One region of the Modestobacter sp. SYSU DS0657 genome, then DNA from elsewhere that is predicted to be linked to it. Evidence: predicted binding sites of a transcription regulator. Region 1 holds the regulator's gene; each other region holds the start of a gene.
What was found. Region 1 encodes LexA, which represses DNA repair genes until DNA is damaged. Its sites were predicted from a motif close to TCGAACANNTGTTCGA; they were not measured.
Positions count from the first base shown of each region.

Region 2: the regulator LexA is predicted to act here: its motif matches at 2,912-2,927, upstream of ACI79A_RS18170 (DUF222 domain-containing protein).
Region 3: the regulator LexA is predicted to act here: its motif matches at 3,369-3,384, upstream of ruvC (crossover junction endodeoxyribonuclease RuvC).
Region 4: the regulator LexA is predicted to act here: its motif matches at 1,632-1,647, upstream of ACI79A_RS01630 (DUF222 domain-containing protein).

Region 1 is NZ_JBJHAG010000009.1:15,196-20,271, reverse strand. Features, by position in the region: gene ACI79A_RS07800 (vitamin B12-dependent ribonucleotide reductase) at 1-613, opposite strand, end outside; gene nrdR (transcriptional regulator NrdR) at 775-1,284, opposite strand; gene ACI79A_RS07790 (LysM peptidoglycan-binding domain-containing protein) at 1,597-2,139, opposite strand; gene lexA (transcriptional repressor LexA) at 2,387-3,202, shown strand; gene ACI79A_RS07780 (hypothetical protein) at 3,247-4,311, opposite strand; gene ACI79A_RS07775 (phosphatase PAP2 family protein) at 4,283-5,020, opposite strand.
Region 2 is NZ_JBJHAG010000038.1:4,743-9,818, forward strand. Features, by position in the region: gene ACI79A_RS18160 (phytoene desaturase family protein) at 1-175, opposite strand, end outside; gene ACI79A_RS18165 (polysaccharide deacetylase family protein) at 279-1,148, opposite strand; gene ACI79A_RS18170 (DUF222 domain-containing protein) at 1,274-2,908, opposite strand; gene ACI79A_RS18175 (DUF2252 family protein) at 3,105-4,655, opposite strand; gene ACI79A_RS18180 (hypothetical protein) at 4,761-5,076, opposite strand, start outside.
Region 3 is NZ_JBJHAG010000023.1:55,800-60,875, forward strand. Features, by position in the region: gene secD (protein translocase subunit SecD) at 1-467, opposite strand, end outside; gene yajC (preprotein translocase subunit YajC) at 477-815, opposite strand; gene ruvB (Holliday junction branch migration DNA helicase RuvB) at 975-2,144, opposite strand; gene ruvA (Holliday junction branch migration protein RuvA) at 2,141-2,779, opposite strand; gene ruvC (crossover junction endodeoxyribonuclease RuvC) at 2,776-3,348, opposite strand; gene ACI79A_RS14820 (YebC/PmpR family DNA-binding transcriptional regulator) at 3,496-4,254, opposite strand; gene pdxT (pyridoxal 5'-phosphate synthase glutaminase subunit PdxT) at 4,251-4,931, opposite strand; gene pdxS (pyridoxal 5'-phosphate synthase lyase subunit PdxS) at 4,928-5,076, opposite strand, start outside.
Region 4 is NZ_JBJHAG010000002.1:20,623-25,698, reverse strand. Features, by position in the region: gene ACI79A_RS01640 (Rieske 2Fe-2S domain-containing protein) at 1-762, shown strand, start outside; gene ACI79A_RS01635 (universal stress protein) at 800-1,255, shown strand; gene ACI79A_RS01630 (DUF222 domain-containing protein) at 1,666-2,949, shown strand; gene ACI79A_RS01625 (HAD-IA family hydrolase) at 3,042-3,731, shown strand; gene ACI79A_RS01620 (sensor histidine kinase) at 3,814-4,995, shown strand; gene ACI79A_RS01615 (response regulator) at 4,992-5,076, shown strand, end outside.

The DNA of each region.
Region 1 (5,076 bases):
GCTCCTTGGAGGAGCGGATCCGGGAGAGGTTCAGGCCGGCACCGGAGCCGCCCTTGAAGATCAGGCCCTCCTCGCGGTACCAGTTCAGGATCGAGTCCATCGTGTCGTCGACCGCGAGGATGAAGCAGGCGCTGACCTGCTGCGGCGAGGCGGTGCCGACGTTGAACCAGACGGGCGAGTTGAAGCTGAAGACCTGGTGCAGCAGCATCCAGGTGAGCTCGTGCTCGAAGATCTCGGCGTCGCCCTCGGAGGCGAAGTAGTCGTGCTCGCGGCCGGCTGCACCGTAGGTGAGCACGACGCGGTCGATCAGCTGGCGGAGGCTCGTCTCGCGCTGGGGGCTGCCGACCGCGCCACGGAAGTACTTGGTGGTGACGATGTTGGTGGCGTTGATGCTCCACTCGGCCGGGAACTCGACGCCGCGCTGCTCGAAGTTGATCGAGCCGTCCCGCCAGTTGGTCATGACGACGTCGCGGCGCTCCCAGACCACCTCGTCGTAGGGGTGCACACCGGCAGTGGTGAAGACGCGCTTGACCTTCAGGCCCTTGCCCCGGGTGGGCGCCTTCGGGCTGCGACGGGTCCGGGTGGTGGCGAGGCGGTCGGCTGTCTCGGTCATCGTGCGAGGGCTCCCTGGTGTTCGTGCTCTGGCGTCGAGCTGAGCGGCGGTGCGGGCGGAGCGGCTGGGGAAGCCGGCGGGTGCCGGAGCCGGGTGGTGCGGTGCGGTCTCCTCGTCGAGACCTGTGTAGTCGGGGGGTGTGACAGTTCGGGGCGGCGCCCTCAGGACCCGGCGGCCGCGCCTGGCGGCCCGTCCTCGGTGGCAGGTGCCCCACCGGCTCGGGCGCGCACGGCGGCCCGCAGCTCGGCGATCTCCTTCTCGAAGTCCGCAGCGGAGCTGAAGCTCCGGTAGACGCTGGCGAAGCGGAGGTAGGCGACCTCGTCCAGGTCGCGCAGCGGGCCCAGGATCGCCAGACCGACCTCGTGGCTGGGGATCTCGGCACACCCGGTGGCGCGGACGGCGTCCTCGACCTGCTGGGCCAGCAGCGCGAGCTGGTGCTCGTCGACCGGACGGCCCTGGCAGGCGCGGCGGACACCGGCGACCACCTTCGCGCGGGTGAACGGCTCGCTCACGCCGCTGCGCTTCACGACGGCGAGGACCGCCTCCTCGACGGTGGTGAACCGCCGCCCGCAGCCGGGGCACGAACGCCGCCGCCGGGTGGTCGCGCCCTCGTCGGTCTCGCGCGAGTCGATGACGCGACTGTCGGGGTTGTGGCAGAAGGGGCAACGCACTGCCGGTCCACCTCCTCCCGAGGTGTCGCGACCGGGATCACCGCGGTGCTGTGACACCGTGGGACACCGGCCCGTGGACCGCTCCTGTGGACTGCTCCGGGGACATCCGGTGGATGGCCCGGGGAGAACGTGTGGAGCGGCTGTGGACGACTTACATCCGTGTAAGCACTAGATGTTGTGGTGGAACCGTACGGCCACCCCTACAGGTGTGCAAGCCCTGTCGTGCGTGTCGTGTTCCGCAGCTGACCCGCCCGCCGCTCGCGCACCCATCCGTCACAGCCCGGGCCCCGGCGACGGGCCCGCCGCACCTCATCAGGGCAGCTCGAGCACCTGACCGGGCTGCAGCACGACGTCCTGGAGGTCGTTGCGATCGAGGATCGCGTCGACCACCGCGCGCCGGTCCTCGTCCGGCGCCAGGTCGCCGGCGATCGACCAGAGCGTGTCGCCGGGCTGGACCACCACCGTGCCGGCGCCGGCCAACTGCAGCGCGGGCTCCCCGTCGGCGACCACCGCGAGCGTGCCCACCGCCACCCCCAGGCCGACCGCCACCGACAGCGCCGCCACCGCGCGCCGGCCGCGGCGGGTGAGTCGCAGCGGCAGCTCCGCCCACTCCCCGGCCGACGGGCACGGAGCGACGGCTCGGGGCGGGCCGCAGTCGCCACCGCGGACGGGCCGCGCGACCGCGCCCCCCGGTGAGGACATCGGCCGCCCACCAGGACGCACCTGCGAGCGGCGGGCCGGGCGGGGCCCGACCCGGCCAGCGGACCCCGCCCGGGCGGTCGGCGCCGGCGAGACCAGCCGGAGCGGCGGGCGGAGCGGGGCGACGGTGGTGTCCGGGTACTCGGCGATGACCATCGGTGCACTCCTCACAGCAGGCACCCTCGGGTGCGACCTCGAACGCCTGTTCGATTCGAACGTCTGTGCGATGTCTACCGCACGGCACCGACAGGAGTGCACCGACACGGCGCGTGTTCGAACACGTGTTTGAACACCCGCCGTCGAGCCGCTACCGTGCGCAGGGAGACCACGACGGCGTCCCACCCCGCCCCGGCAGGCGGGATGCCACCGGGCAGCTGCGCGCGCAGCCGGACGAGGAGGACACATGGCGGTCGACGGCCGGACGGCGGACGAGCGCAAGGGGTCGAGCCGACGCAGGCGCCCGGCCGGGCAGGCGGCGGAGCCCGCAGCGGACACCGGGGGTGCGGCCGTGCGCGAGTTCCCCGACCGCGGCGAGGCCGGCGACGGGCTCACCCAGCGCCAGCGCCGGGTGCTGGAGGTCATCCGCGACTCCATCGAACGCCGGGGCTACCCGCCCTCGGTCCGCGAGATCGGCGAGGCCGTCGGCCTCTCCTCCGCCTCCTCGGTCGCCCACCAGCTCTCGGTGCTCCAGCGCAAGGGCTGGCTGCGCCGCGACCCCAACCGGCCGCGCGCACTGGACGTCCGGCTGCCGGGCGAGCAGGGCGTGACCGCCGGTGCCGACGCCTCGGCGGATGTGCTCGCCGCCGCCGGTGCGGGCAGTGGCGTCGACGAGGCGGGCGCCCCGGCACCCACCTACGTGCCCTTGGTGGGCCGCATCGCCGCCGGTGGCCCGGTGCTGGCGGAGCAGGCCGTCGAAGACGTCTTCCCGCTGCCGCGCGAACTGGTCGGCGAGGGCACGCTGTTCATGCTCAAGGTGACCGGTGACTCGATGGTCGAGGCCGCGATCTGCGACGGCGACTGGGTGGTGGTCCGCCAGCAGCCCACCGCCGAGAACGGCGAGATCGTCGCGGCGATGATCGACGGCGAGGCGACCGTGAAGACCTACAAGCGCCGCGACGGGCACGTGTGGCTGCTGCCGCACAACCCGGCCTACGCGCCGATCCCCGGCGACGACGCCACCGTCCTCGGCCGGGTCGTGACCGTGCTGCGCCGGGTCTGACGCCACCGTCGGCCGCCGGCCGGGTCATTCCCGCCGGCGGCCGGTCACTCCCGCCGGCGGCGGATCTTCCCGCCGATCCAGACGAACACGGTAGCCACCCCGGCCGCGATGATGCCGGCCGTCACCGGGGCGACGCCGGGAGCCGCGGTCACCAGCTCCCCGGTCGGTCCCGCACTGGGAGCCGGATCGATCGGGGTGCTCGTAGCCTGCTCAGCCGGCACCGGAACCAGGGTCACCGGCGCCGGCAGCCCCTCGCTGGTGACCAGCAGGTCGCGGTTGTTCGCCGCGAAGGTGATCGCCTCACCCTGCGGCGAGTCGGGGAGGGCGATCCGGCCCGGCGCGCCGGACAGCGCGCCGGGCACGTCGGAACCGGTCAGCGTCCAGACGTAGGCGTCGGTGTAGGTGCGCAGGGCGATGCGCTGCCCGTCCGCCGACACCGCGCCCCCGGTCACCAGCAGCTGCCCCGCGCGGCCGACCGGCCCGCCCGGCGTGCCGGTCAGGGTGAGGCCCAGCCCGACCACCCGGGTCATCGGCACCGTGGCCCCGTCGGCCAGCGGCGCATCCGGGCGGTACACGCCGGAGGCGCCGAGCACCTCCTTGGTCACCAGGTACGGCGTGCCGTCAGGCGCCAGCAGCAGTGCCTCGGCGTCGTGCGCCCCGTCCGGGTAGGTGAGCCGGGTGAGCGTGGTGCTGCCGTCGGGGCGCAGCCCGATCAGCGCGACGGTCTCCCGGGCGGCGTTGTTGTCCCCGATGTCGGCCAGCCAGACCGTGCCGTCCGCGGCCAGGGCGAGGTCCTCGGGGTCGTACGGGTCGACGCTCCCCGACCGCACCTCCGCGACGGCGCAGGAGGTGTCGAGGACGTAGACCTCCGCCCGGTCACCACCGTCGTTCATCGCCAGGAGCGTCTCCCCGGCGCTGGCCAGGCCGGAGATCTCCGGCAGCCGCGGGTCGGTGATGGTGCAGCGCGTGCTCGGCGCGGCTTCCTCGGCGAGCGCCGCCGATGGCGGCAGGACCGCGAGCAGGACCGCCGCGGGCAGGGCGAGGAGCGCCCCGTCCGCCAGGCAACGGCGGCCGGCGCGGCTACGCGTGCGGCCGGCCCACTCTGGCACGGACCCAGCGTGACACCACGACTGCGTCGAGTGCGTGAACCACGCCCAAGAGCACGATGCCGACGGCCGCTCCCACCACTGCATCGGTGACCCAGTGGAAGTTCAGCGCCACCATGGCCACTCCGGTGGCCACCGGCCCCAGCACGCTGAGCAGCCAGGCCGCCCGCTGCAGGCGGGGCTGCAGGCCGTACTGGACCACCTGCCAGCGGGCCACGCCCCACATCAGCACGGCGTTCGCCACGTGCCCGGACGGGAAGCTCTCCCCGCCCCGGTGGAAGTACGAGCCCGGATAGGCCGGGGCGGTGCGGCCGGTGCCCCACTTGAAGGCGTAGACCGCTGCCGTCAGCAGCGCGAGGGCCAGCAGCACGCGCACCAGCGGGGCCACCGTGCGCTGCCGCCAGAAGAGCCAGCCGACCAGACCGAACAGGACCAGCAGGATGGTGACCCGTCCGCCGGTCTGGGTGAACGCCCACACCGGCCAGTAGGCGGCGGAGTCGCGCAGCCCCCAGGAGCCGACCTGCTCGGAGACCGCCACGTCGAGCCGTTCCAGCCGGCCACCGGCGAGGAGGTCCACGGTGATGCCGGCCGCGACGAGCGCGGAGACCAGCGCCAGCCACCAGGGGGGCCGGCCGATGCTGACCACCCGCGGGGCTCGGGACGCGGGGTCACCGGCGGCGCTGCCGCTCACGCGCACCGCTCCGCTCGCCACGACGTCACGGTACCGGCACCGTGACCTCTCCGTGACCATCTCGGGACAGCACTGCG
Region 2 (5,076 bases), on a different contig from region 1:
GGGTGACCAGGCTCGGACCGGTGTCGAAGCCGTGGCCGTCGCGTTCGAACCAGCCGAGCTTCCCGCCGACGACCGGCGCCTGCTCCAGCACGGTGACCGCGTGGCCGGCCGCGGCGAGCCGGGCGGCGGCCGCCAGCCCGCCGAGCCCGGCGCCGATCACCACCACCCGGGCCACGCGCCCACGGTAGCGGCCGGCGTCCGGCGGTCGCGTGTGCGCGATGAAGCACCCGATGGCGCGGACGAGAGGTGTTTCTTCGCCCAACCGCCGGAGGGGGAGGTCAGAAGTCGGACTCCAGGTGGGCCAGCAGGGTGGCGGCGTCCCAGGTGGGCGGGGGCATGATCCGGCGGATGGTGAGCAGCGGCTGCGCCGGGTCGGTCGGATCGGCCAGCTGGAACGCCGCCCGGTACCCCGCCGCCGCGACGTGGGTGAGCGTCTCCTGGTTCCACATGCCGTGCGGGTAGGCGAGCAGGTCGACCGGGTGCCCGAGGACCTCCGCCAGGGTCTGCCGGGGCTGGTCCACCTGCTCGGCCCACTGGTCGCGGGAGATGCGGTCCATCCGCTGGTGGTCCCAGCTGTGCGCGCCGATCGCCATCCCGGCGGCGTCGAGCTCGCGCAGCTGGTCGCTGCTGAGCCAGTTGGGCTTGTCCAGGACCACGGTCATCGGGAAGAACGCGCCGGGGAAGCCGAACTCGCGCAGCACCGGGAGCCCGACGGTGGCGTGGGTGGCCGAGCCGTCGTCGAAGGTGAGCAGCACGGCGCGGTCGGGGAGCGGGGTGCCGAACTGCAGGTGGTCGACGAGCGCGGGGGCGGAGACCGGGGTGTAGCCGCCGTCCCGCAGCGCGCTCAGCTGGGCTCGGAAGGCGTCCGGCGGGGTGGTGATGCTGCGGGCGTACGCGCTGTCCTCGGCGGTGTGCTCGCGCAGCTGGTGGAAGCAGAGCACCGGGACGGTGGAGCGGGCCAGGATCTCCTCCGCCGTTCCCGGGGTGGGCGGCGGCTCCTCGGTCGGGGTCGGCTCCGGCGTGGGGGAGGGCGACGGGGCCGAGGTGGCCGCTGACGTCGTCGGACCGTCCGCGCGTCGCGTCGTGCCGGAGCTGCACCCGGCGAGGGCGAGCGCGGCACCGGCGGCGAGGAAGTGGCGTCTGTGCACCCGGTGAGCTTGGTGCCCGACGCCGGTGAGGGCAACGGCCCACGGCGGGGCAGCCACCCCGGTCCGCCTGTCTGCAAGTCGACAAGGCGACGTGCAGACAGGCGGTGAGGTCAGCGCACGACCGATCAGAAGGGCGGCGGGTCGTCGGCCGGTTCGGTGGGTGGCTGCTCGGGTCGGGGTGATGCGCGCCCGGCGGGTGGTCCGGGCGGTCGCTCTGGCTCAACGGCCTTCTCGGACCGCGGTCGGAGGCCGGGTGGTCGGGTGGTGCGGGTGACGCCGGACGGTGTGGTGACGTGCAGTGTTCCGTGGGGGGTCATGGCGAACCGCCAGCCGGGGGCGAAGGTCTTCAGCCGGTGGTGGGAGCGGCACAGGCAGCAGAGGTTGGTGCAGTCGGTCACCCCGCCGCAGGCGTGGGGGACGACGTGGTCGAGGTCGGCCCAGCCGACGCGTTGGCCGCAGTTGGGGAACCGGCAGCGCCGGTCGCGGGTGGTGACGAACGCGCGCTGCCGTTCGGTGGGCCGGTAGTTCGTGGTCGCCGGTGGCGGGCCGAGCACGGCGCACCCGCAGGGTCCGCTGCCGCTGCCGCTGCCGCTGCCGCTGCCGTTGTCGTTGCCGTTGTCGTTGCCGTTGTCGTTGCCGCTGCCGCTGCCGCTGCCGCTGCCGCTGCCGCCGGTGCCGGCGTCGTGCTGCGGGCAGCCGCGGCGGGCCAGGCGGGCCAGCTCCGCGGGGGTCACCGTGGCCAGCAGTTCGCCGTCGGGGCCGGTGATCGCGAAGGTGAGCGTGCCGCCGTCGGGGGCGGTGAGGCCCAGCGCCCCGATCCGGGCCAGCAGGTCGCGGAGGTGGGCGGCGGTGACCGGTAGCCCGTTCACCTCACCCGGCGCGGTGCTGCCGCCTTCCAGCGCCGCCAGCGCTGCGGTGACGGTCAGGTTCGCCGCCACGGTGGGCAGTCCGTGGTCACCGGGCCGGCGGACCAGCATCGACAGCACGTGGGTGCGCAGCTGCCCGATCGGCCGCTCGTCCCCGTCGGCTTTGAGCATCCTGGCGAGCTGGTCGAGCAGGTCGTGGCACTCGGCGGCCTCGTCGGCCGGCAGGTCCGCGGCCAGCACCGCCCGCCCGTCGGCGGCCGAGGGGTACAACCGCACGTCGGCGGTCTTCTCCGCCTCCGCCCGGGCCTCCTCCGCGGCGGCGGCGTCGAAGCGCAGCATGAGTTCGGTGGCGCGCTTGCCCAGCCCGGTCACCGACAGGTCCCGGGCCTCACCCAGCAGCGCGTCCTCCACCCGGCCGGCGACGCTGGCGTTGGTGTGCTGCAACGCGTCGGCCAGCTGCTGGGCGCGGCGCTCGTCGAGCTCCCCGGCCCGCAGCGCGGCGAACGTGGCCGGCAGCTTCCGGGCCCAGGTCAGCGCCCGGGTCAGCCAGGTCGCGGCGGTGGGGCGGCCGACGTTGAGCACCGTGGCCAGCTCGGCGGTGAAGAACTCACTCACCTCACCGTCGGCCGGCTGCGCCGTCCACCCCGCCCGCCGGGCACCGGGGTCTTCCGGCGCCGGGTCCGTCGAGGCGGGCCGCTGACCGGCCAGGCCCAGGATCAGCTCCGCCTCGTAGGCGGCGTCCCGGGCACGGCGCTGCTGCACCCGCTGCAACTCCGCGGCCAGCTCCTCATCACTGAGCCAGGGAACGGGCAGCCGCGTCGGTTCGACGCGGTGATCGAGGACCCAGTCCACGACCAGCCCCTCGATCGTGCTCGACCCCGACCTCCGCGTCATGAGTCGAACATACGTTCGAGGTACGACAGTTCCGGAGCGGCGGCGCGCACCCGGCGTGCAACGTTCGGCCCCGCGAAGCAGGAGGCCCGGCATGCTCGACCACCTGGGAGCCCAGGTCGCCGACGCCGACGCCGACGCCGACGCCGACGCCTTGACGTGCGGCACCCGAAGCGCGAGGCCCGGGTCACGCCGCGGGTCAGCGGTAGACGACGTCCACGCTGCTGAAGGCGCCCAGGGCGTGGTCGGCGACGAAGAACTCGTGGTCGCGGCGGACCCGGTCGGCCGCCTCCCCGGCGAACCGCAGCACGTCGTCGACGAAGAGGTCGTGCCCGCCGATGGCGGTGAGGATGGCCGGCTCCACGTCGTAGTCGACGTTGCCGGTCTCGTCGGACAGCGCGTGCGTGTGCGCCAGCACCTTGCCGCAGATCTCCGCGTAGTCCTTCCACTCGTCCGTCGACAGCGACGCGAGGCTGAGGTCGTCCCGGAACGGCGCCCGTTCCCGGGACATGAAGCTCTCGCCGTCGATCTCCACGCTGCCGTAGAAGACGTCGCCGTTGACCAGGTGCACCCGCTGGGCGTGCCGGATCCGGTCACCCTGGCCGTCGACCTCGAACCCCGAGTGCGGCGCCAGCCCGGTCAGCGCGGACCGCCGGGCCCGCTTGAACTCCAGCAGCAGGTCGTCGGTGCCGTCGTCACGCACGCCGGCGATCAGCACGTAGTAGCGGGTCAGCCCCAGGGACGCCGTCCCCGCGTTCCGCCGCTCCGCCACGTCCTTCGCCCGCATCTGCCCCGCGCGCTCGGGCACCGGGATCTCGTTCTCGGCGACGAAGCGGTCGACGATCCCCTGGAACTCGGCCCGCCGGCTGCGGATCGGCACGATCTCCTCGTCGGTGCGGAAGCCGCTGAGCGTCTCGTCGAGCAGGTCCTCGGCCAGCCACTCGGCGCGGCCGCGCTCCAGCGTGCTGCGGATCAGGTCGGCGATCAGCGGCGGGGCGTTGTCCAGCCGCAGCTGCTCGGTCTCCTCTCGCCCGTCGTTGGCGTAGGAGGCGATCCCGGCGACGTACCCGCGGACGAAGCGCTCGGCGATCGCCCGCTGCTTCTTGCGCCCCTTGTCGCCCTTCTCCTCGGCGGCGAGCTGGAAGCCGACCGCGCCGCGCTTGAGGTCCCAGGTGAACGGGGCGTAGTAGGCGTCGTCGAAGTCGTTGACCCCGAAGATCGGCACGTTGTCCGAGCTGGGCATCACGCCGAAGTTGCCCGGGTGCACGTCGCCCAGGCACAGCACCGTGGGCAGCCGCGCGTCCTCGCCGGCCAGGTCGCGGTAGAAGAGCAGGTTGGTGCCGCGGAAGAACTGGAAGGCCGAGCCGGCCAGCTTGTCGAACTTGTCCCGGGCCTCCAGGTCGCCGGTGGCGATCCGCTGCTCGTGGTCCTCGCGCACCGTCTCGCGGACGTGCACCCGGCGGTCGTTGCCGGTGAGCATCCGGGGGATCAGCACCATCTCACCGCGCGCCCGGGCCTCGGCCAGCGCCCGGAAGGCGTCGACCCGGGACGCCACCGCCGGGGCACCGTCGCCCACGACGTCGCCGTCGGCCGGCCCGTCGTCCGGCGATGCGGACGACGGGGCCGCTCGCCGCTGCCGGAGCTCGGTGAGCAGTTGCTGCTTGCTCATCGACGAGCGGCCGGGGATGTCCTGCTCACGGGCCCGGCGGATGAGCTCGGACCGGGGGGCATCAGCGAGGTCTGTGTCCATGCCCCTCCGCCTACCCGCGGCCTCCCCAGGGGCCAAACGCCTGTCATCAGACCGTCAGGTGACCGGGGCCGCGCGGTCCGGTGCCCAGTCGAAGGGGCAGGTGGCTCAGGGCACGTCCCGCCGGCTGAACAGGACGACGCCGGCGCCCACCACGAGCGCGGTGACGACGGTCAGGAAGACGCCGCTCTGCAGGTGGGTGAGCAGGTACTCGGTCATCTGCCAGACGACGTTGCCCTGCGCGTCGACCGTCTCCCCCTGATCGACGACGAGCGAGAGCCCGTCGGGGAGGGCCAGCGCCGTCACGTTGTTGGTGATCAGCCACGGCTGCCATTCCGGCCGCAGCGCGCGGACGGCGGTCTCCACCACCAGCACGTAGATGAACGCGGTGCCCAGCGCGGCGCCGGTGTTGCGCACCAGGTTG
Region 3 (5,076 bases), on a different contig from region 1:
GCCTCCTCCTGGGTGACCGGCGCGGCGCCCTCCTCCGGAGCCGGCTCCTCGGCCGGGTCCTCCGTCGGCGCGGCGTCCTCGGCGGGCGGCATGACCGGCTCGGCCTGCAGCACCGGGCGGAAGCGCAGCTGCGCGGTCGTGCCCAGCTCGCGGGCGCGCTCGCCGTCGTCACCGGGCACCGAGATGACGATGTTGCTGTCACCCTCGGTCACCACCTCGGCCTCGGCGACGCCCAGGCCGTTGACGCGCTGCTCGATGATGCGCCGGGCGAGCTCGAGGTCCTCGCGGGCCGGGGCCTCGCCGCCGGGCGTGCGCGCGGTGAGGGTGACGGTGGTGCCGCCCTGGAGGTCCAGGCCGAGCTGGGGCGTGCGCTGGTCACCCGTGAGGAAGACCAGCGCGTACAGCCCCGCGACGATCAGCAGGAAGGCCGCGAAGTAGCGGCGCGCAGGGAGCTGGCGGGCAGCCATGGGCCCGGGTCAGCGGGTGCGGTCGGTGGGGTCGCCGTCGCCGTCGACCGTCCCGCCGGAGCTGTTCGGGGCGCCGTCGGCCGGAGCGGCCGGCGTGCGGACCTCCATCACCGCGGGGCGCGCGACGGTGATCACGACGCCGGAGGCGACCTCGAGGTCGATGGTCCCCTCACCGAGGCCGGCGACCGTGCCGTGGATGCCGCTGGTCAGCATGACCGGCGTGCCGACCGTCAGCGACTCCTGCAGGGCCTGCGCGTTGGCCTGCATCTTCTTGCGCTGCCGGGCCGGCAGCACGATCAGCAGGACGAACGCGAGGGCGAGCAGGACGAACGGGAAGAGCTGTTCCACGACTGGTGAGCCTCTCTACCGCGGCAGGTCGCGCGGTCGGTGCGGCCCGGGAGGGCCGCTCGGGTACATCGGCGCCGGCGCACTCCCACCCGCGCGGAGTGGCCCCGGGGCGAGGCGCGTCGCCCGGCTGGTCCGGGTTGCGCGCCAGCGCCGAGGAGTCTAGGCGTCGAAGAGGGTCTGTGACGACGCCCCGTCCGGCGGCGGGTCACCTGTGCCCCCAGCGGGCGCAGCACCCCCGTGCAGCGCAAGTCCCCCACGCGGCAGCGGGTGCCCCAGGTGGGAGAAGGCCGCCTCGGTGGCCACCCGTCCGCGGGGCGTGCGGGCCAGCAGTCCGGCACGCACCAGGAAGGGCTCGCAGACCTCCTCGACGGTGTGCGGCTCCTCCCCCACGGCGACCGCCAGGGTGGCCACCCCGACGGGGCCGCCGCCGAACTTGGTCACCAGCGCATCGAGGACCGCCCGGTCCAGCCGGTCCAGGCCGAGCTCGTCGACGTCGTAGAGGGCCAGTGCCGACCGGGCGACGTCGCGGGTGATCCGGCCGTCGGCGCGCACCTCGGCGAAGTCCCGGACCCGGCGCAGCAGCCGGTTGGCGATCCGCGGCGTGCCCCGCGAGCGGCCGGCGATCTCTCCCGAGCCGTCGTCGGTGAGCTCGACCCCGAGCAGGTCGGCGCTGCGGGCGAGGACCCGCTGCAGGTCGGCGGTCTCGTAGAACTCCATCTGCCCGACGAAGCCGAACCGGTCGCGCAGCGGGCCGGTGAGCAGGCCGGCGCGGGTGGTGGCGCCCACCAGGGTGAACGGGTTGATCTCCAGCGGGATGGCGGTCGCGCCGGGCCCCTTGCCGACCACGACGTCGACCCGGAAGTCCTCCATCGCCATGTACAGCAGTTCCTCGGCCGGGCGGGCGATGCGGTGGATCTCGTCGATGAACAGCACGTCACCGTGGCCGAGGTTGGACAGCATCGCGGCCAGGTCACCCGACCGCTCGATCGCCGGGCCGCTGGTGATCTTCACCGCCGTGCCGAGCTCGGAGCCGATGATGAGCGCGAGGCTGGTCTTGCCCAGTCCGGGCGGGCCGGACAGCAGCACGTGGTCCGGCGGGCGGCCGCGGCGCTTGGCGCCCTCCAGCACCAGGTCGAGCTGGCGGGCCACCTTCGGCTGGCCGATGAAGTCGGCCAGCGAGTGCGGGCGCAGGGCCGACTCGACCACCCGCTCCTCGTCACCGGCGCCACCCGACAGCGACCCCGGCAGCGACTGAGCCTCGACCGAGAAGTCCCGGCCGTACCCCTCGGCGGCCTCCCCGGTCAGCGACCGGTCGAACGGCGAGGTCACGAGCGGCCCAGGATCTGCAGCGCCTGCCGCAGCAGCACCGCGACCTGCACCCCGCCGGCCGCCTGCTGCTCCTCGGCGACCGGCTCCAGCGCGGCCAGCGCCGTCTCCGCCTCGCGGCTGGACCAGCCCAGCCCCACCAGCGCGGCGGTGAGCTGGTCGCGCCACGGAGCGACCGGCGTGACCGGGGCCAGCCCGGCGGGCAGCGGGCCACCGTCGAGCTGGGTGTCGACGGTGGTCGCGCCCAGGCGGTCGCGCAGCTCCAGCACCAGCCGCTCGGCGCCCTTCTTGCCGATGCCCGGCACCTGCATCAGCGCCTTGAGGTCACCCATCGACACGGCCCGGCGCACCTCGCGGGGCGGGTGGATCGCCAGCACCGCCTGGGCCAGCCGGGGACCGACGCCGTTGGCGGTCTGCAGCAGCTCGAACAGCTGGCGCTCGTCGTCGTCGGCGAAGCCGTAGAGGGTGAGCGAGTCCTCCCGGACGACGAGGCTGGTCGACAGCCGCGCCTGCTCCCCCACCTGCAGCCGCGCGATCGTGCCCGGGGTGCACTGCACCGAGAGCCCGACCCCGCCGACCTCGACGACCGCGCCGTCGGGCGAGACGGCCGCGATCCGGCCGTTGACCGAGGCGATCATCGGGCCGACACCCCCGTCCAGCGCGGCACGGTGCGGGCGCCGGGCAGCGGCGCGCCGATGCCCCCGGCGAGCGCCGCGGTGCGCAGCCGGTGCTGGGCGGGGGCGCGCCAGGTGTGGCAGATCGCCAGCGCCAGCGCATCGGCGGCGTCGGCCGGCTTGGGCGGGCTGGCCAGCCCGAGCACCCGGGTGACCATGAGGGTGACCTGCTCCTTGTCGGCGCGGCCGTTGCCGGAGATGGCGGCCTTGATCTCGCTGGGCGTGTGCCAGGCGACGGGGAGGTCGGCCTGGGCGGCGGCGAGGGCGGCGACCCCGGCGGCCTGGGCGGTGCCGGTCGCCGTCCCCTTGTTGTTCTGGGTGAAGACGCGCTCGATGGCCACGGCCGTGGGCCGGTGCTCGCGCAGCAGCGCGGTCACGGCGGTGTGCACCTCCAGCAGCCGGAGTTCCAGGTCCAGGTCGGGGGACGTGCGCACGACGCCGACCCCCAGGGAGACCGGCCGGGCACCGGGCCGCCCCTCGACCACCCCCCACCCGCAGCGGGTGAGACCCGGGTCGATGCCGAGCACGCGCATGCCCACTCCCCCACCATCGCACGAACACCTGTTCGATGGGACGCTAACCGGGTGCGGGCCGGAGACGGCGGCGACACGCCATCAGCCGTCGGCCCCGCTGCAGGGCCCCGCCGCGAGCCCGCGAGTGGCGGGGGCAGCGGGGTCCTTCTAGGCGTCGGCGGTGACCTGCTCCATGACCTCGTCGGAGACGGCGTAGTTCGCGTAGACGTTCTGCACGTCGTCGAGGTCCTCGAGGGCGTCGATCAGCTTGAACACCTTGGCGGCGCCGTCGACGTCGAGCTCCACCTGCACGCTGGGCACGAAGCCCATGTCGGCGGAGTCGTACTCGATGCCGGCCTCCTGCAGCGCGGTGCGGACGGCGACCATGTCACCGGGCTCGCTGACCACCTCGAAGGTGTCGCCCAGGTCGCGGACCTCCTCGGCTCCGGCGTCCAGCACGGCCAGCAGCACGTCGTCCTCGGTGTGGCCGGCGGCCGGCACCACGACCACGCCCTTGCGGGAGAACAGGTAGGACACCGAGCCCGGGTCGGCCATGGTGCCGCCGTTGCGGGTCATCGCGGTGCGCACCTCCATCGCCGACCGGTTCTTGTTGTCGGTGAGGCACTCGATGAGGACGGCGACCCCGGCCGCCGCGTAGCCCTCGTAGGTGATGCCCTGGTAGTCGACGCCGCCGGCCTCGGCACCCGAACCGCGCTTGACCGCGCGGTCGATGTTGTCGTTGGGCACCGAGCTCTTCTTCGCCTTCTGGATGGCGTCGAACAGCGTCGGGTTGCCCGCCGGGTCACCGCCGCCGGTGCGGGCGGCCACCTCGATGTTCTTGATCAGCTTGGCGAAGAGCTTGCCGCGCTTGGCGTCGATCCCGGCCTTCTTGTGCTTGGTCGTCGCCCACTTGGAATGGCCGCTCACGACTTACCCCCTCCACTGCCGACGCCTGCGATGGCGCCGTCGGAACGCTGGTCCCGGGCACGGGCTGCCCGCACCAGTTCCACGAAGGACGCGTGCACCCGGATGTCACCGGTGAGCTCGGGGTGGAAGCTGGTGGCCACCAGGGATCCCTGGCGGACGGCGACGATCTTACCGTCGGCCGGGCCGCCCACGACCCGGCCGAGGACCTCGACGCCGTCGGCGGCCTGCTCGACCCACGGCGCGCGGATGAAGACGGCGTGCACGGGGCCCCCGTCGACGCCGGCGATCTGCACGTCACTCATCTCCACCAGGCCCTCGAAGGAGTCGATCTGCCGGCCGAAGGCGTTGCGCCGCACCGTGACGTCCAGCCCGCCGATGGTCTGCTGCCCCGCCGGGGCGTCGAGCACCCGGTCGGCGAGCAGGATCATCCCGGCGCAGGAGCCGTAGGTGGGCAGCCCGGCCCGGACGGCGTCCCGGAGCGGCTGGAGCAGCCCGAACCGCTGGGCGAGGTTCGCCATCGTGGTCGACTCGCCGCCGGGCAGCACCAGCCCGTCGACGGCGGCCAGCTCCTCGGGGCGGCGGACCGTCACCGCCCGGGCGCCGGCGGCGGTCAGCGCCGCCAGGTGCTCCCGGACGTCGCCCTGCAGGGCGAGCACACCGATGACCGGCGCGCTCACCAGCCGCGGGTGGCGTACCGCTGGGACTCCGGCAGCGTGCTCACGTTGATGCCGACCATCGGCTCGCCCAGCCCGCGGGAGACCTTGGCGATGACGTCGGGGTCGTCGGCGAACGTCGTCGCCTGGACGATCGCCGCCGCGCGCT
Region 4 (5,076 bases), on a different contig from region 1:
GTGCAGGTACGGCTGCTGGGGCGGAACTGGACCGTGCACCGGCGCAGCGGGGAGCTGCACGCCGACCCACCGGCGTGGGGCGTGGCCGAGCGCCTCGGGCTGATCTGGCTGGCCCCCGACGAGCCGCTGGACCGGCCACTGCCCGTGCCCGAGGCCACCGACCCACGGTTCACCGCCGCCTGGCTCCCCCCGGTCCGGGCCTCGGCGCCGGCCGGCCCGCTCCTCGACGCCTTCGTCGACGTCGCGCACGTGCCGTTCGTGCACGCCACGGCAGCCGGCCTCGACGCGGAGGTGCCCGACCAGCCGGTCGTCCGGGAGCCCGGCGGGTTCTGCAGCAGTCAGGAGCGGGCCGTCACGGACGGCGTGCTGCAGGCCACCTACGTGCACCGGGTCCCGTTCCAGCTGCTGCTGCGGCTCACCCCGCCCGACGGCGCGGGGACCACCGTCCTCACGGTGCTGCAGCCGGAGGACGCCGACTCGACCCGGGTCTTCACCTGCCTCTTCCTCGCCGGCACCGACGGGCGGCCGCTGCCGGCCGAGGTGGTCGCGGCCGAGGTGGCCGCCGAGCAGGCGGCGCTGGCCGAGGACCTGGGCGTGGTGGCGGGCACCGCCACCACGGGCCTGCCGTTGCTGCTGCGCGACGAGCTGCACGTGCGCTCCGACCGGCTGGGTGTTGCGCTGCGCCGGGTCCTGGCCGACTTCGTGGCCGAGTGCGCCGCCCGGGACCGGGCCGCCGAACTGGAGCACCGCGCGAGCGCTTGACCTCCGCCGCCCCCCGCCGGTGCGCTTGGATGACGCCGTGACCGAGGTGGGGCCGTTCGAGCGGGGGACCGATGGCCCGCGGGTGATCCTGGTCGGCGTCGACGGGTCCCCGACGTCGCTGCGGGCCGCGTCGTACGCAGCAGGCCTCGCCCGGCGGCAGCGGTCTCGGCTCATCGCGGTCTTCGTGACCGAGGCGGTGCCGTCGATGGCGGGCTGGGTGCCGACCGCGCAGGCGCTGGTCCGGGAGGCGGCGGCGGAGGTGGACGCCGAGCTGCGAGCAGAGCTGGGGCGGGCGGCCGAGCAGCTGGGGGTGGACGCGGAGTACCGCACCGCGCACGGCGACCCGGTCACCGAGCTGACCCGGATCGCCGACCAGCTGTTGGCCGACGCCGTCGTCGTCGGCGCGTCGGAGCAGGCCGGGCACCGGGTGGTCGGCTCGGTCGCGGTGCGGCTCGTGCGCCTGGGCCGCTGGCCGGTGACGGTCGTCCCGTGACGCGGGCGTGAGCATCGCAGCGAGCGCCGGCGAGTGAGGAGCGGAGCGACCGCGGAACGGGACCAGAGCGGTCGTCCCGTGACGCGGGCGTGAGCATCGCAGCGAGCGCCGGCGAGTGAGGAGCGGAGCGACCGCGGAACGGGACCAGAGCGGTCGTCCCGTGACGCGGGCGTGAGCATCGCAGCGAGCGCCGGCGAGTGAGGAGCGGAGCGACCGCGGAACGGGACCAGAGCGGTCGTCCCGTGACGCGGGCGTGAGCATCGCAGCGAGCCGAGGCACACCGCTGATGCTCTCTCGTCAACCTCCTGACGCAATCTGTGGACAGGCGGTTGACCTGCGCATTCGCCTGGTGAGCGGGTCGCCCCAGCGGTAGACTTCGAACACACATCCGAATGACGGGAGGGGTGTCCGTGAGCGACGTGTTGACGCTGGACGCCCCTGCGCCGAACGTGGTCGCGGAGTTGCCCGCCGGTGATCTGGAGGGGTTGTTCGGGTCGCCGTTGTCGGCGGCGCTGGACGCGTTGGCGGCGGATGACCTGCATGGCCTGACGAACGGTCAGACCCTCGATCGGACGGCGTTGCTGGTGTCGGCGCGGAACCGGTTGGACGCGGAGCTGACCCGCACGGTGCGGCACGCCGAGCTCACGCAGGCCACGGAGCACGACGGGTTGACGTCGATGCGGTCGTGGCTGATCGGGCACGCACGGTTGTCGCCGTTGGAGGCGTCGCGGGTGGTGCGGTCGGGGCGGGCGTTGGCGCACTTCCCGGCGCTGGCCGAGGGGTTCGCCGCGGGGCACGTGACCGCGGCGCAGTTCGCCGTGGTCGCCGGCACGGTGGGCGACCACGAGCGTGCGCAGGCCGCGGAGCAGGGGATCGACCTGGGCGCGTTCGACACCGCGTGGGCGGATGTGGCGCAGGAGGCGCCGCATGCCTCGCTCGGTGTGGCGGTGCGGGCGTTCATCGAGGCGCTCGACCCGGACGGGGCGGAGCCGGACCCGACGGAGGGGCGGCGGTTCACGTTGGCCAAGCACTCCGATGGGAGCGTCACGGGCCGGTTCGACCTGGATGCGGTGGGTGGGGAGAAGCTGCAGGCGGCGGTGGAGTCGCTGGTGCAGGCGAACCGGCCGAAGGGTGACACCCGGACGCGGTCGCAGCAGCAGGCCGATGCGCTGGTGCAGTTGTGTGACAACCAGCTCGCGTCGGGGAGCCTACCGACGCTGCGGACGGTGAAGCCGCACGTGGTGGTCGGGATCGATCTCGACGACCTGGTGGACCCAGCGACCGGCGCTGGCGCGGCGGAGATGGGCTTCGGCGCCACGATCTCCGCCGCCCGGGTCCGGTTCCTGGCCTGCGACGGGAGCATCTCCCGGATCGTGATGGGCCCCGACGGAACCCCGTTGGACCTGGGCCGCGACCACCGGGTGGTCACCCCCGGCCTACGGAAAGCGGTCGAGCGCCGGGACAAGGGATGCGTGTTCGCCGGCTGCGGTGCCCCGACCTGGTGGTGCGACGTCCACCACCTGATCCACTGGCTGCACGGTGGTGAGACGTCGTTGAGCAACTCCGCACTGCTGTGCGAACGCCACCACACCAAGGTGCACCACGGGTTCTCAGTCGTCCGACAACCCGACGGCCGATGGCGCACCTTCCGGCCCGACGGCACCGAGATCCTCATCGGACCCCTGCTCACCTGATGCACGCAGCACTGCGGCCGGGTCGGTCCTCACCGACCCGGCACCGCGCTGCCCACCGCCAGGACGCACACTGCGACTGCGAGGATCACCGCGTGCCCGAGCCGACCACCACCTCCCTCGACATCGACGCGCTGGCCGGGCGGACGTTCGACGCCGTCCTGTTCGACATGGACGGCACGCTGATCGACTCGATGAGCGGTGCGCTGGCCGCCTGGGACACCTGGGCCCGGGAGCACGACGTCGACCCGGCGGTGCTCAGCGAGCTGGGCATGGGCGGCCGCCCGGCCGTTCAGGTGATCGGGCAGCTGCTGGCCGCCGAGCGGGTCGCCGACGCGCTGGCCCGCATCGAGCACCTGGAGATCGAGGCGGCCGCGGAGGGCATCGCCGTGCTGCCCGGCACCGTCGACGCGCTGACCGCCCTGCCTCCGGAGCGCGTGGCGATCGTGACCTCGTGCACCCGGACCCTGCTCGCTGCCCGGCTGTCCGGCTCCGGGCTGCCCCGGCCCCGGGAGGTCGTCACCTTCGACGACGTCCAGCACGGCAAGCCCGCCCCCGACCCGTTCCTGCTCGGCGCCCAGCGGCTCGGGTTCGACCCGGCCCGCTGCCTCGCGGTCGAGGACGCCCCCGCCGGGCTCGCCTCCGCCCGTGCCGCCGGGTGCACCACGCTCGCCGTGGGCGACACCCACCCGCACCACGAGCTGGACGCCGACGCCCACGCACCCGACCTGGCACACGTCCGGTTCACCGTCGGCCCGGCCGGGATCTCCGTCTCACCCGCCTGAGCCCCGGTCCCACCACGGGCGGACGCGCGGCTCACCCCGCAGGACGACGACGGCACGCCGTCCGCTGCCTACTGTCGGCAGCATGGACCCCACGGCCCTCGAGCGCCTCGCGGCCGGGCTCCGCCGGCACCCGTTCGCCGTCGACAGCGCGCTCGCGGTGCTGTTCTTCCTCTTCGCCACGGTGTTCGGTGCGGGGTACGTGGGCGACGCGGGGCTGGTCCTCAGCTTCCTGCTGAGCGTTCCCCTGGCCTGGCGGCGCCGGGCACCGGTGCCTGCGGCCGCCGCCGTGGTCGTCCTCTGCCTGATCCAGCTGCTGACCTACTCCACCGACCTGCTCCCCGCGAACTTCGCCGCGCTGGTGATGGTCTACGCACTGGCTGCCTACGCCCCCCGCTGGGCGTCGAAGGCCGGCCTGGCCACCGGCCTGGTCGGTGCGGTGCTCGCCGCCCTCACCTACTACACCGGTTCGTTCGACCCGCAGTCCCTGATCATCGTCTCCGGAGCCATCGGCGTCTCCGTGGTCGCCGCCTGGGCGCTGGGCGACCTGCGCCGGGCGCGGGTGCTCCGGATCGCCGGCCTGGAGGAGCGCGCCCGGCTGCTGGAGCTGGAGCACCAGCAGGAGATGCGGCTGGCCGCGCAGGCCGAGCGCGCCAGGATCGCCCGGGAGATGCACGACGTCGTCGCCCATTCGCTGTCGGTGGTGATCGCCCAGGCCGACGGCGGGCGGTACGCCGGGCAGACCGACCCGGCAGCGGCCACCGATGCGCTGGAGCAGATCTCGGCGACCGGCCGGCAGGCGCTCACCGACATGCGCTCGCTGCTCGGCGTGCTCCGCGAGGGCGACGGGCAGGAGTTCGCCCCGCAGCCCGACATCGCGGCGATCGACCACCTGGTGACCGACGTGGCGGCCAGCGGGCTGGACGTCGACCTGCTGGTCGAGGGCTCCCCGCAGCCGATGTCCGCCGGCGCGCAGCTGGCCGCCTACCGGATCGTGCAGGAGTCGCTGACCAACGTGCTCAAGCACGCCGGCCCGGCCGGAAAGGCCTGGGTACGGCTGCACTGGCGGCCGGACTGCCTGGAGCTGTCCGTGCTGGACGACGGGCGCGGCGCCGCGGCGGCGATCGCCGACTCCGACGGCCAGGGCCAGGGCCTGCTGGGCATGCGCGAGCGCGCCGAGCTGCACGGTGGCCGGCTGACCGCTGGGCCGCGACACGGCGGGGGGTTCGGCGTGCACGCCGTCCTGCCCTACCGTTCGGCCCGATGAGCAGCACATCTGCCGCCGGCCCCATCCGCGTCGTCCTCGTCGACGACCAGCAGCTGGTGCGCGCCGGCTTCCGCATGGTGA